Algoriphagus machipongonensis: one gene and its partner. The protein of the gene in region 2 interacts with the protein of the main gene of each other region in a pairwise test. Links are inferred from orthologs where the notes say so. Each region holds a gene or a part of one and is shown on either strand. Other genes may lie near its edges. The genes, in order: ALPR1_RS04390 and ALPR1_RS16620.

Region 1 (6,742 bases), 2.9 Mb from region 2 along the record:
CAATCCCTTTCGGGTCTTTAAGGTCAAATTCAGGAATGAGCAAAAACCCATACCGGTCTCCATCCATTACTTTCTGTTTGGCTTCATTCACATTGGAGTCGGAAAATGAAAAAGCATATTGCTCGGAACTTTCTAGAAAAAACATTTTGTTTTTGTCCACCACTTCGATAATGCGAAGCCCTTGACTGGTATCATCCTCCAAGGCAATCCAAACAAAGACTCCCATGATCGCCGGAAAGATCAATGGCGTCAATAAGGTGGCCAGCAAAAAAGATTTCTTCTTCACACGAGCGAGATATTCCCGCTTTATCACAAGCCAGATTTTATCCATTTTCTGTTGCTTTTACCTGATGAATAAAAATTTCCTCCATACTGGGTGTCATTTCCTGAAACACCCGAACTTGTCCATATTGCATTAATTCAGATAAAAGTTCATTGGGAGATTTCCCACTGAGCGGCAAGGTAAAGTGATGGACACCATCCTCTTCTTTAGCGGTCCATTCCTGGGGTATTAATTTTTTAGGATCCGAAAGTGAAATGCTATAAACCTCAGGTCTAAAGCTTTTCTTCACTTCTTTTATCGTGCCGTCTAGAATCTTCTTAGAACGGTTAATCATCGCTACTTGATCACAAAGCAACTCCACAGACTCCATTCGGTGGGTACTGAGGATGACAGTAGTCCCTTTTGTCTTCAGTTCTAGAATTTCGTTTTTGATCAACTCCGCATTTACCGGATCAAAACCTGAAAAAGGCTCATCTAAAATAAGTAAAGGTGGCTCATGAATAATGGTGGAAATAAACTGTACTTTCTGAGCCATTCCTTTGGAGAGATCTTCTATCTTCTTTTCCTTCCAGGAAGCAATATCCATTTTCTCAAGCCAGAATTTTATTTTGTCTTTGGCATCTTGCTGGGACAAACCTTTTAATCTGGCAAAATACAATAGCTGATCCCAGACTTTCATTTTCTTGTAAAGTCCTCTTTCTTCTGGGAGATAACCTATTTTAGAAATATGAGATGGATTTAAAGGAACATCCTCGATTAAAATCTCTCCTGAATCTCCCTCGATAATTTGGTTAATGATTCGTATCAAGGTGGTTTTTCCGGCACCATTGGGACCTAACAAACCAAAAATGACGCCTTTCGGAACAAACAGATTTACATCTGTAAGCGCTTTATTCGAACCGTAAGTTTTATTGAGGTTATTTATTTGAAGCATAAAGGCAAAAAACTATTCTATTCAATCGTTAAAGATCCTACACCCACGTCAACGATCAATTCGAGCAATCGTGGATCAGATTCTTTATAGCCTTTGGTAATATAAGTATGCTCATCGATAGATTTCAAATATTTGGGAAGAGTGGTTCGACACATGGCAGTAGTTTTCACTCTAATCTTTACGGGGTTGGATTCATCCGGCAAGAGTAAATTGAGTGTTCCAGCTCCCACGGCAGCAATTACTTGGCACTTGGAAGGCATGGCTTCGGAAAAATTAAGATCCAATGAACCATAGTTAACCTCAAAGATCATTTTTCTAGCATTCGAAAAATTGATATCATTTAGTTTTACTGATCCCATATTCAGAGTTACCAAAAGGGTGTCCATTTGGACTTGATTGGGGTCTCTTGTGCCATAATGAATTAACACGTCTGCGCTGGCACTTTTCACTTTCATCTTACTGATGGGGAGTTGTGCCAAATCAAACTCGGCTTTCCCCATCCCTAGGGTAAAATCCAAGTTGTACAGAAAATTGGAAGCTAAGCCAAGATCCCAGGTATGATCAAAATCATCTTTGCTACCCGAAAATAACTTGGAAGTAATGCTTTTACCTAGGTTATCTGCTTCTACGTTTTTGTGCACCAAAGAAGCCTCAAGAAGATTATTTTTAATTTCTTGAGAAAAAACCGGAAGAATATTCGTTTTCTGGAGGTGACCATGGATATAGAGAGGCTCCATGGACTTGATCCTTTTAAGATGAGTGGTGCTTTTATAAGTAGAGAATCCGAGATTTACCATCTCAAACCCCTTTGTATCAGTGACTTTAAACTCTTTTACAAGCTGTGCCTTGTTCACACCTACCCATCCAAAAACTCCGAGAAACAGTAGACACAATTTTTTAAGCATACGGATAAGTTACGGGGAGGCTTTCAAAAGGTTTTTAAAAATATAAAAAAAGCCAGAAATGATTCTGGCTAATTGATTTTTTAAAAGAACTCCTTCATCTTATCGAAAAAGGTTTTATCCGATTTCCCTGGGTCAGGCCTGAAATTTTCTGAATCTTTCAGACTTTCCAAAGATTGTTTTTCTTCCTTACTCAAATGTGTTGGTGTCCACACGTTCACCATGATCAGTTGATCACCGCGGCTGTAGCCATTGATATCTTTGATCCCTTTTCCTTTCAATCGAAGCATTTTACCACTTTGGGTTCCAGCATCAATTTTAATTTTTACTTTTCCCTCGATCGTAGGAACTTCTACAGAAGCACCCAAAGCTGCATCGATGAATGAAACGTAAAGATCATAAATGACATTATTGCCATCTCTTTGTAAAATTTGATCTTCTACCTCCTCGATGACGATCAAAAGGTCTCCGGCTATTCCTCCTGGAATTTCATTTCCTTTTCCGGACATACTCAACTGCATGCCTTCAGCTACTCCTCCAGGAATGTTGATAGAGATCACCTCCTCTTTTACGATCAAACCTCTGGAATCTGCATCTGCTGGCTTTTTGTCAACTATTTGACCACTACCACCACAAACTCCACAGGTACTTGCTGAAACCATCTGACCAAGCATCGTATTGACTACCTTTTTGATCTGACCGCTTCCTTGACAAGTAGAACATGATTTAAATGTCACCCCTTGAGCAACGACATGTCTTTTAACCTTTATTTTTTTCTCAACTCCATTTGCAATTTCTGCAAGGTTGAGTTTAAGCTTGACGCGAAGGTTTGTTCCTTTTTTGGTTCGGCGACCTCCGCCACCAGCTCCTCCACTGAAGAAAGAACCAAATCCTCCTCCACCGAAAATATCACCAAATTGAGAGAAGATATCATCCATATTCATACCTCCACCTCCGTAGCCACCGTTTCCAGAAACGCCCTGATGACCAAATTGATCATAGCGCTGACGCTTTTCCTGGTTACTTAGGACTTCGTAGGCTTCCGCAGCTTCCTTGAATTTATCCTCTGCCTCAGGATTGTCAGGATTTTTATCTGGGTGATACTTTATTGCCAGTTTACGGTATGCTTTTTTGATCTCCTCCGGAGAGGCCGACTTAGACACACCTAATACTTCGTAATAATCTCTTTTTGCCATAATTTAATTAAGCTCCCGTTACCACTTTCGCAAAGCGTACTACTTTGTCTCCTAGTGTATAACCTTTTTCTACTACATCGATTACCTTTCCCTTCATTTCCTCATTTGGAGCAGGAATTTGAGAAATTGCCTCTTGAGTATCTGCATCAAAAGGCTTTCCTACTAAATCATCCATCACTTTAAGTCCTTTATTCTCAAGGATTTTAAGCAATTTATGAAAGATCAATTGGTTACCTTCTCTGATCTTAGAAGCATCTTCTTCCGTTTCATTCACTTTAAAAGCACGCTCAAAATCATCTACCACAGGAATAAGTTCTCTTAAAACTTCCTCAGAAGCGTTGGTGATTAAATCCAACCTCTCTTTTGAAGTTCTTTTTCTGAAGTTTTCAAAATCAGAATACAACCTCAAATACTTATTCTTCAACTCAGCATTTTCAGCTTCAAGTTTATCTACTGCCGAAACATTTTCTTCATTCGATTCAGCTTTCGCTTCTTCGTTTTCCTGTGCTTCTTGTGTTTCTTTTACTAGCTGCTCCTCTGCTTGATCTAGTTCCTTATCCACTTGTTCTTTATTTTTCATAAATATTTTGCAATAGTTGGCTCCAGCATTTTAACAATATTGTTGCCATCCTTTCTAAACTGACAATCTGACACTTTAAGACTGGTGAATTGCCTGCCAAATCAGATCTTTCAACTTATCTAGGTTAAATTGACTGACAGAAGAAATGAAAACGTAAGGGACGCCTTCCGGTAAATCTGACTTCATTTCACCCATGAGCTCCTCGTCCAGCATATCTGATTTTGAGACAGCCAGTATTCTTTGCTTATCCAAAAGTTCAGGATTATACTTTTCCAATTCACCTAACAATATCTGGTATTGCTCCTGGATACTTGGAGCATCTACAGGCACCATAAATAATAGGATAGAATTCCTTTCTATATGCCTCAAAAATCTAATCCCAAGTCCTTTCCCTTCCGATGCTCCTTCAATGATTCCTGGGATATCCGCCATCACGAATGATTTATCATCTCGATAACCAACCACACCCAAATTTGGAACGAGCGTAGTAAAAGGGTAATCTCCTATCTCAGGCTTGGCTGCTGAAATAGAAGAAAGCAAAGTACTCTTTCCTGCATTTGGAAAACCTACTAATCCTACGTCGGCAAGTAATTTTAATTCAAGAATAATCCATTCCTCAATCCCTTCTTCTCCGGGTTGGGAGTAATGTGGGGCTTGATTGGTGGAAGTTTTGAAATGATCATTTCCAAGACCTCCTCTACCTCCTTTGGTCAGGATAACTTCTTGACCGTCTTCTGTGATTTCACATCTCTTTTCACCGGTTTCTGCATCTTTGGCCACTGTACCCAAAGGAACATCTAAAATAATATCCTTCCCATCTGCTCCTTTCCTTCGACCACCTTCTCCACCTTTTCCTGATTCAGCAATGACATGTTTTTTATATTTTAAATGAAGAAGTGTCCAGTGCTGTGCATTTCCTCTTAATATAATATGACCACCGCGTCCACCGTCACCTCCATCTGGGCCTCCTTTAGGAACATGCTTTTCCCTGCGGAAATGCAAAGAACCTGCACCTCCTGCTCCGGATCGTGAACAAAATTTTACGTAATCAATGAAATTAGAATCAGCCATTTCTAGAAAGAAAAAAGGCTAAGCTGGAAGCCTAGCCAAATTGTGAATTGCAAAATTAGGAAATTATAGGCAATCAGTAGCTATCAATTACCGAAGTGATCTGATTAAAAATCTCATCGATCTCACCTACTCCATTGATTTTTTGAAACTTACCTTGCTGCTCATAGTATCCAGCCACTGGTAAAGTCTCATTCATATAAACCTGAATTCGAGTATTAATTTTCTCATCGTCCTGATCATCGGCTCTATTCGAAGTCTTTCCTCTTTCCTTGATACGTTCTCTCAAAACATCCTGTGGGACATCCAAGGCGATCATACCAGAAATAACCAGATCATGGTGCGACAACATCTTATCCAAAGCCTCAGCTTGAGCGGTGGTCCTAGGAAACCCATCAAAAATGAACCCTTTAGAATCTTTCGTTTCGCTGATTTTCTCCTCCACCATCTTAATCACCACTTCATCTGGCACAAGATGACCTTCGTTCATGTATTTCTTTGCAAGCAGCCCCAACTCAGTGCCTTCTCCCAAATGTTTCCTGAACAAATCCCCTGTTGATAAATGGGTCAATCCATATTTCTGAATTAATTTTTCACTTTGGGTGCCTTTGCCCGCACCCGGAGGGCCAAATAATACGATGTTATACATTCCTGATTTCATTAATTAAGGAGTATCATGCTGATAGATCTCCGGCAGATTTCTACCCAAACTATCATAATCAAGGCCGTAGCCGACGACAAATTTATTGGGAATTTCAAAACACACATAATCAATTGCATAATTAAACTGAAAAGCCTCAGGTTTATAGAGAAGGGTAACGATAGAAATATTTGCTGGATTATAGTCAGAAATCTGCTCTAGCATGTGATTCATGCTGATTCCGGTATCAACTATATCTTCCACAATTAGAATATTTTTACCTGTTAAATTTTCTCCCAACCCAATCAAAGTTTTTACTTTTCCAGTGCTTTCTGTCCCTTGATAAGAGCTAATCTTAACAAATGAGCATTCTAAAGGGAGGTCAATTGCACGGCAAAGATCTGCCATAAAAATAAATGAACCATTTAATACACCTATTAATAGAAGGTCTTCACCTTTATACTTCTGAGATATTTCAGCCCCAATTTGAGAAATTCTCTCCTGAATTTGTTTTCGATTGATAAAGGGTTTGAAATTTTTATCCTTTAACTGAACAGACATTTTCCGAATTTTAAAGATTTGCGAGTAGGTAATTATATAAACTTATCATCGAATCAATGTCCGATAATGACACTTTTTCATCTGGAGAGTGAACGTTACCTTCTGCAGCACCTATAAAACACCAATCAATTGCATAGGGTGAAAATTGGATTTCACGTCCATCACTCCCCCCTGACTCTTCTACTTCTAATTGAAAAGGAATTTCACTCTCCTTAGCCAAATCTAAAACTCTATTTAAAAAGCTCCTTCTAGGAATCAATCTATCTCTAATTGAAATTACAACCCCTTCATGGTGCTTCACCCCATCTGTAATCCAAGTAATATCAGAAACCAAAGCCTTGGTTATGGGTGCTGTTTCTTGGATAAATCTCAAAAGGAAAGGCATGCTCCCTCCTCCATGCTCCTCATAGGTGGAAAAAACTATCCAACCATTTTCAATTGTTTCACATTGCTTTAAGGCATTATATACTCCAATTCTATTATCCAGGTAGGCTGCTTGGATAAAATCTTCATCTATTCTAACGTTCTGCTCAAAGGAAAAATAGGTCCCAGTATCTACTCCTCGAGGAAAATCATGA
Region 2 (6,873 bases):
TTTTGAAAGGAACTGAAATCAAGTCTATTCGAGAAAGTAAAATTTCCTTGACAGAAGCCTTTTGTGTTTTTTTGAGAGGCGAATTATATGTGAGACAAATGCACATTGCGCCTTATTCCATGGCTGCTAACTACAATCATGCAGCTATCAGAGATAGAAAGCTTCTGCTGAGCAAGAAAGAACTAGAAAAATTGGAAACTAAGTCGCAGGAAAAAGGTCTGTCTATCATTCCAGTTCGTATATTTATCAATGACCGAGGATTAGCAAAGATGGAAATTGCTCTAGGTCGAGGCAAAAAGCTTCATGATAAACGACACGACCTGAAAGAAAAAGATGCGAAAAGAGAACTCCAGCGAATGGCCCTTGACTGATGTTTATGGGATATGCCGCCAGTCTATTTTACCGCTCTACAAAGAACCTAGTTTCGATTCTGCATTAGTCTCCCAATTACTTTTTGGGGAGTGCTACCAAGTGCGGAAGATCACCTCGACCCAGAATTGGTATAAAATTTTTCATGAAGACACCGAATTGGAAGGCTGGATTACATCCAAATCTCTCAAAAACATCAATTCAGACGAGTATCAAGAATTTCTAAATCAAGATTTCCAAGTTGTCACCAGCCCAGTAGCGGTGATAGAATATCTGGGCACAAATCTTTATTTACTTCCCGGAAGTAGACTGCATTTTTCAGATTTGGAATTGTTCAACTGGCAAGATCATATCGGGTTTACTGGGTCTGTTAGAAGCCATGCCATCAAATCTAGTAGGGAGGAATTGATCGATATAGCGCTAAAATATCTCAATGCTCCTTTCCAGTCTGGAGGTAGAAGCATTTTTGGTTTGGATGAGAAATTGGGCTTTGCATTAATTTATTCAACAGCGGGATATGGGTGGAAAGATCAACGACTTCCAGGAAAAATGATCCCTTCCTCAAACATTATCCCGGGAGATTTGCTTATTTTCAAGGATTTAGAGAGTAAAATTACTCATATGTCAATGTATTTGGGTGCGGAAGAAGTCATGTGGATGGATGAAAAAATGAAAATCTCCGATATTGACGAATGGGAATCAATTCAAAAAACTAATGCTGGAAGCCGCTTTGAGGTGGAAGGCAGGTCAATTTTAAGTTAGCATGGAAAAAAGAGTATTGGTTTTGAATTTGGATCATTCTCCGGTGGCAGTAGTCCCTGTGCAAAAAGCAATCGTCTTATTACTTTTAGAAAAAGCTAGTTGCCTGACTACTTATGAGCTTTTAAAAATCAGGACGGTAAGTCGAAATTTTGAATACCCGGCTGTCATTCGTCTCGTTGACTATAAAAATATACCTTACCGTGGGGTGCTACTTAATCGTTCTAATTTATTCAAAAGAGATAATGGAGAATGCCAATATTGTGGAAGCAAAAAGCATCTCACAGTGGATCATGTAGTTCCCAGGTCCAAAGGAGGTAAAACGAATTGGATGAACCTTGTCACTGCCTGCCATAGGTGCAATGTCAATAAAGGCGATAAGTCTCCTGAACAAGCTGGTTTAACTTTAAGAAATGAGCCATTTAGGCCTACTTTATCCTATTTTTTAGCAGAATATGCAGAAAGACAAGCTGCTGAATGGTTGCCATTCTTGGCTAGCAAAGCAGTAAGCTAGATCCAGAACCGTATTTTATTTCCGGAATTTTATCCTCGAAAATGAATATCGAAGGCAATGTGATTTTTGGCAAAGAAATTGCCTTTCATTGAATATGAAGTTTTCGTTAATCTATTCTCTTTTTTTGACGCTTGCAATGAGCTGGAATCAGGCTCAATATGAAGAGCTGATAGGGAGTTGGCAATTAGTTGATTTTGATGGTATCAAAAAGTTGAAGTCATCTGCACAATATCTTGGTTCAAGTGCTGCTTTCAGAGAAGATATGGAAGCGAAGATAAAATTCAGACTTGAAAACACTGTTTATAAATTTCTCCCAGGGGATACTTTAGCTTATACCGATTTCGTGAAAAGTGAGATAATCCTAAGGAAGGCTAAAGTTGAATTAGGAGAAGATCATATTCTCAAAATTTATGATGCTGACCAAGTGAGAGAAGCCAAAATTGTAGAATTAGATGAAAACAGGTTGGTATTAGAGCCTGTTTCTAGTAGCTCGAATAGTGCGGGGAAGTTGTACTTTGAACGCAAATTTGAATAATAAAGAAAGTAGATCAATCACCTAGATCGGGACCGTCCTTATGGACGGTCTTTTTTATTTAAAGGAAAGAAAGTTCTCGTTTTTGAGGAATTTACTCCCCAAATCAATAAATCCATTTTTTAGTATTGCACTTTTTACGCTGGCTGAGTGTGATTTTGGGTTTGGTATAGTTTTGAAGATTAGTAAAATGACAAGGATCTAAATTCAATTCCTTGATTATTAACATTCTGACCCTAAGACCATGCTTCCTGAAACAAATGAAATAGTATCAACCGAGCCAAATAATAAAAGAGGATTTCTTCAGGATACCATGATCCAAGGGTTTTTGATTTTGCTTCCGTTAACAATTATCCTAATACTTCTATCGGTCGTATTTAATTTCATTTTTAAAATAGTGGCCCCACTTAGCGCATTAATCGACGGGGGTGGAGGAGAGCCGCATTGGTTTATTAATGTGCTATCATTAGGGATATTCTGCGTATTTGTTTTCGGGATAGGAGTACTTGTACGCAATAAAGTAGGGAAAGTCTATTTCAAGGGTTTTGAGAGAAAATACTTGTCAAAAATCCCATTGTATAGTCTGATTCACCAGACAGTGTACCAGTTCATTGGAGTGAAAAAATTACCTTTTTCTGAGGTTGTTTTGATTGATCCCTTTAATACCGGTACAAAAATGACTGGCTTTATTACCGATCAGGTAAATGATGATTATGTGACCGTTTTTGTTCCCACTGCTCCAAATCCCACCAATGGGAATATTTATCATGTCAAAAGGAAAGATGTAACACTTTTGGATGTCTCCACTCAGGATGCCATGCGTACAATCATGGGGATGGGCGCTGGGACCAAAGGTTTATTAGCAAAATCTGACCTTAAGGCTAGTGAGCCGCTAGTACCTAAAGAAGCATAGCAAGACATTTGATTTATCTATTGAACGATCAGAATAGGCGTATCGATTTTATGCCTCAATTTATTGACCGTAGTTCCAAATAGCAGGTCTTTGATGCCCGAGTGGCCATGAGCTCCCATGATCACTAAATCTACTTTTTGATCATTGACGATTTTTGCTATTTCAGTTGCAGCTACTCCAAAGCCTAATTCATGGCTAGCATTGTATCCGAGAGAAATTAACTTATCCTGATATTGAATTAAGCTGTTCACATCTTGTTGCGTCTCATGATCTAAAGTGTTTTTTCCTAGATATCTGGCAGCAGCACTTTCTACCACATGAACGAATAAATAATTGGCAGACTTTCCTCCTAGTTTTATAGCATTTTGGATGATCGCCTGCGTATTATCCGAAAAGTCTACTGCAATAGCAATGTGTTGGTAACTAATAGGTTGCCCTTCTATGAAATCTACTCCTTTGGCATGGGGAACCAAGCGTTTCTTTAATTCTCCTGGTTTAATGAATGGGTGAATAAAGATGTAAACCAATAAGGCAAAACAGGCCAATATCAGTGGGATAACAATGGTGTAAAGGTAAATAGCATTGTCTCCTGCAGTTACTAGCCACCCTTGAAGTTCATTTATAACCAATTGGATGTTCAAGAAAACAATGATTCCAGCACAAACCCATGCGAGGATTTTTACCCATAATTTGATGGTGTGCTCCTTCATTAATTTCCGATCCGAATTGAAATGAATCAACGGGATTACGGCAAAACCTAATTGTAAACTCAGTACCACTTGACTCAATACCAACAACCTTCCAAGAGCTTCTTCTCCAAAATATAGAATGGTAATAATGGCTGGAATAATAGCAATAAGCCTTGTGATCATCCTTCTCACCCAAGGTTGAATCCTTAGTTTTAGGTGACCTTCCATTACAATCTGTCCTGCCAGCGTTCCTGTGATCGTGGAGCTTTGTCCTGCTGCGATCAAAGCTATCGCAAAGAAGGTTGGAGCGATTTTCCCGAATAAGTTTTCCAGAAGTTTGGAGGCATCCTGAATTTCTGCCACATCATAAAACCCATTGACATGGAATGCTGCAGCAGCTAAGATTAAGATGGCGGCATTCACCAAAAAAGCAAGGTTGAGCGCAATAGCAGAATCGATGAAATTAAACTTCAGGGCATTTTTTATGCTTTTAGTAGAGGGATCGATTTTTCTAGTCTGCACAAGGGAGGAGTGGAGGTATAAGTTATGGGGCATAACTGTCGCTCCGATAATACCAATAGCAATATAAAGTGCATTCCCGCTTAGCGACGAGGGTACCATTCCTTTGACCACTTCACCGTAAACGGGCCCTACAATAAACATCTCCACCACAAATGAAAAGCCGATGATGGATACCAAGGAAATGATAAATAGCTCCATGGTACGCATTCCTTTGTTTAATAGGAATAGAAGGAGTAAGGTGTCCAAAGCAGTAATCGCAACACCCCAAATAAGTGGCAAGTCAAACAATAAGTTAAGACCAATCGCCATTCCCACGATCTCTGCCAAATCACAGGCAGCAATTGCAATCTCAGCTAATATATAGAGCGGGATATTTGCCCATTTTGGATAAGCTTGCTTGGATGCTTGGGCCAAGTCTAGCTTACATACCACGCCAAGTCTAGCGCTAAGTGACTGAAGCAACAAAGCCATTAAATTGGACATCAAAAGCACCCAAAGGAGCTTGTACCCAAACTCTGATCCACCGGCAAGATCTGTGGCCCAGTTTCCTGGGTCCATATATCCCACACTTACTAAGTAAGCAGGACCTAAAAACGCTAATATTTTTCTCCAGCCTTTTTTATTATGGGTTGGAACACTACCGTGTACTTCACTGAGCGATTCTGAACTCACAGGGTTGGTGGTTTGGTTTGAAAGTCTAATTCATCCGAAAGCTAAACAAAAATCCGGTGAAGGAAAAAATAAAGTTAGAGTTATCTAACAAAAAAGTTGAAAAAACATCAAATTCATGCATGGAAAGTCTATCAATTCTATCCTGTTGATAGCTAAGTAGCTAAGATGACAATGAAGGAATGGCTATTTAATTGGGTTATTTTAATTCTCGCTTTTGCAAGTTGAAAACGGTTCCAGCGGGATCTTGAATCCAATGCATATTCTCGGGAAGCTCCTCTAATTCATCGCAAGTCTCTACACCACTTAATTCAAGATATTTTGCGGCTTCCTCTACGTCAGGAACGGTAAGCTGTAACCAGGTTTCCGAATGTGTATAATTGTCCACACAATCCAGCCAGAGAACATTATTTCCAAAAATGACTTTGTGAGTTTTCGAGACGGTTGGGTTGGAAATTGGATATTCCTCAACCTCCAGTTTTAAAATATCCCTGTAGAATTCAACTGTTTTCTCATATTTACTTTTTGGGATTTTTATCGCAATATTAATTCCTGCCTCAAATTTTGATTCCATAGTTAGCTAGTTTATCCTATTAAAATAACTTTTTTTTATTCAGTTATTTAAGCTGTCAAATGGAAATGTTTTTTGTGCTTTTATAGGTCTAAGTCTAATTGACGGGGTAAAAGTTGGAAGCTCTTGCGGTGCCAAATGCAAGGGCCATGTTCTCTAATCCCTTCTCGGTGAGCTTTGGTGGGATAGCCCACATTTCGTTCCCAACCATAATGCGGATGTTCTAGGGCTAGCTTTTCCATTAATTCATCTCGGTAAACTTTTGCAAGGATAGATGCTGCCGCAATACTTGCAAATTTACCATCCCCTTTAATGACGCAAGTGAAGGGTAAAGTTAAATGAGATTTGAATCTGTTTCCATCGATGAGAAGGTGCTCGGGGCTAACTTCTAAACCTTCAATAGCCCGTGACATAGCCAAAAAAGAGGCATTCAAAATATTGATCTGATCAATTTCTTCCACACTGGCTTCGGCTACTTTCCAAGAAAGAGACTTTTCTTTTATTTCTTCAATAAGGTCCTGCCTCTGTTTTTTACCGAGCTTTTTGGAGTCATTGATCCATTCATTGGAATAGTCAGAAGGGAGTATTACTGCCGCAGCTACCACAGGTCCTGCCAAACAACCTCTACCCACTTCATCGCAGCCCGCTTCAATTCTATTAGCTTCTAAAAAGGGTTTTAGAGTCATGCTCTTTATCTTCTCTGATTTTGTAATATTTATGAATCATTTCAGCCACTAAACCAGTCCATCCTGTTTGGTGGGAAGCGCCTAGCCCCGCACCTTTGTCCCCATGGAAATATTCATAAAATAGAATGTAATCTTTGAAATGAGGATCTTCCTGAAACTTCTTGTTATCACTGTTAAATGGACGGTATCCATTCTCATCTCTCATAAAGATTTTCATACAACGATAGGAGAGTTCTTTGGCAATGATATCCATAGTCATGTATCTACCCGAACCTGTAGGGTACTCAATGGAAAAATCGCCTCCATAATAAAAGTCAAATTTCTTGAGGGACTCAATAATCAGGAAGTTAATCGGAAACCAAATAGGTCCTCTCCAGTTGGAATTTCCACCAAACATGACGGTATCGGATTCTCCAGGAGTGTATTTTATAGAAAGTTGGTCCCCAGCGATATTCATTGTGTAGGGATTTTCCAGATGATATTTGGAAAGTGACCGTATTCCGTATTCACTTAAGAATTCATTAGAATCCAACATCTTGTGTAAGATGCTTTTCATTCGATGCCCTCTTAATAAAGAAAATAGCCTTCTCTTATCGAATCCTGGTTGAACCCAGCTTGACACTAAAGCAGCGAGTTTGGGTTTTTCCCT

What was found.
Region 1: the proteins of ALPR1_RS16620 (region 2) and ALPR1_RS04390 interact in binary tests that used the Escherichia coli proteins (3 or more experiments, as listed by UniProt). The link is inferred for Algoriphagus machipongonensis from one-to-one orthologs.

Annotation. Positions count from the first base shown.
Region 1 is NZ_CM001023.1:1,014,362-1,021,103, reverse strand. What follows is about bases 2,110-4,923. They hold ALPR1_RS04390 (nucleotide exchange factor GrpE), read right to left. Parts: upstream 3,896-4,923; coding sequence 3,323-3,895; downstream 2,110-3,322. Other genes in these bases: obgE (GTPase ObgE), read right to left, coding at 3,971-4,923; dnaJ (molecular chaperone DnaJ), read right to left, coding at 2,203-3,315; ALPR1_RS04400 (hypothetical protein), read right to left, coding at 2,110-2,122. Outside these bases: ALPR1_RS04410 (ABC transporter permease), read right to left, coding at 1-331; ALPR1_RS04405 (ABC transporter ATP-binding protein), read right to left, coding at 324-1,217; more of ALPR1_RS04400, read right to left, coding at 1,235-2,109; more of obgE, read right to left, coding at 4,924-4,966; ALPR1_RS04380 (adenylate kinase), read right to left, coding at 5,040-5,612; hpt (hypoxanthine phosphoribosyltransferase), read right to left, coding at 5,628-6,164; ALPR1_RS04370 (zinc-binding metallopeptidase family protein), read right to left, coding at 6,175-6,742. UniProt on the Escherichia coli protein: Participates actively in the response to hyperosmotic and heat shock by preventing the aggregation of stress-denatured proteins, in association with DnaK and GrpE. It is the nucleotide exchange factor for DnaK and may function as a thermosensor.
Region 2 is NZ_CM001023.1:3,948,107-3,954,979, reverse strand. What follows is about bases 2,538-5,482. They hold ALPR1_RS16620 (Nramp family divalent metal transporter), read right to left. Parts: upstream 4,971-5,482; coding sequence 3,105-4,970; downstream 2,538-3,104. Other genes in these bases: ALPR1_RS16615 (VOC family protein), read right to left, coding at 5,167-5,482; ALPR1_RS20435 (DUF502 domain-containing protein), read left to right, coding at 2,538-3,087. In the rest of the region: smpB (SsrA-binding protein), read left to right, coding at 1-371; ALPR1_RS16640 (SH3 domain-containing protein), read left to right, coding at 334-1,131; ALPR1_RS16635 (HNH endonuclease), read left to right, coding at 1,133-1,642; ALPR1_RS16630 (hypothetical protein), read left to right, coding at 1,737-2,177; more of ALPR1_RS20435, read left to right, coding at 2,419-2,537; more of ALPR1_RS16615, read right to left, coding at 5,483-5,541; ALPR1_RS16610 (ribonuclease HII), read right to left, coding at 5,622-6,224; ALPR1_RS16605 (MGH1-like glycoside hydrolase domain-containing protein), read right to left, coding at 6,196-6,873. UniProt on the Escherichia coli protein: H(+)-stimulated, divalent metal cation uptake system. Involved in manganese and iron uptake. Can also transport cadmium, cobalt, zinc and to a lesser extent nickel and copper. Involved in response to reactive oxygen.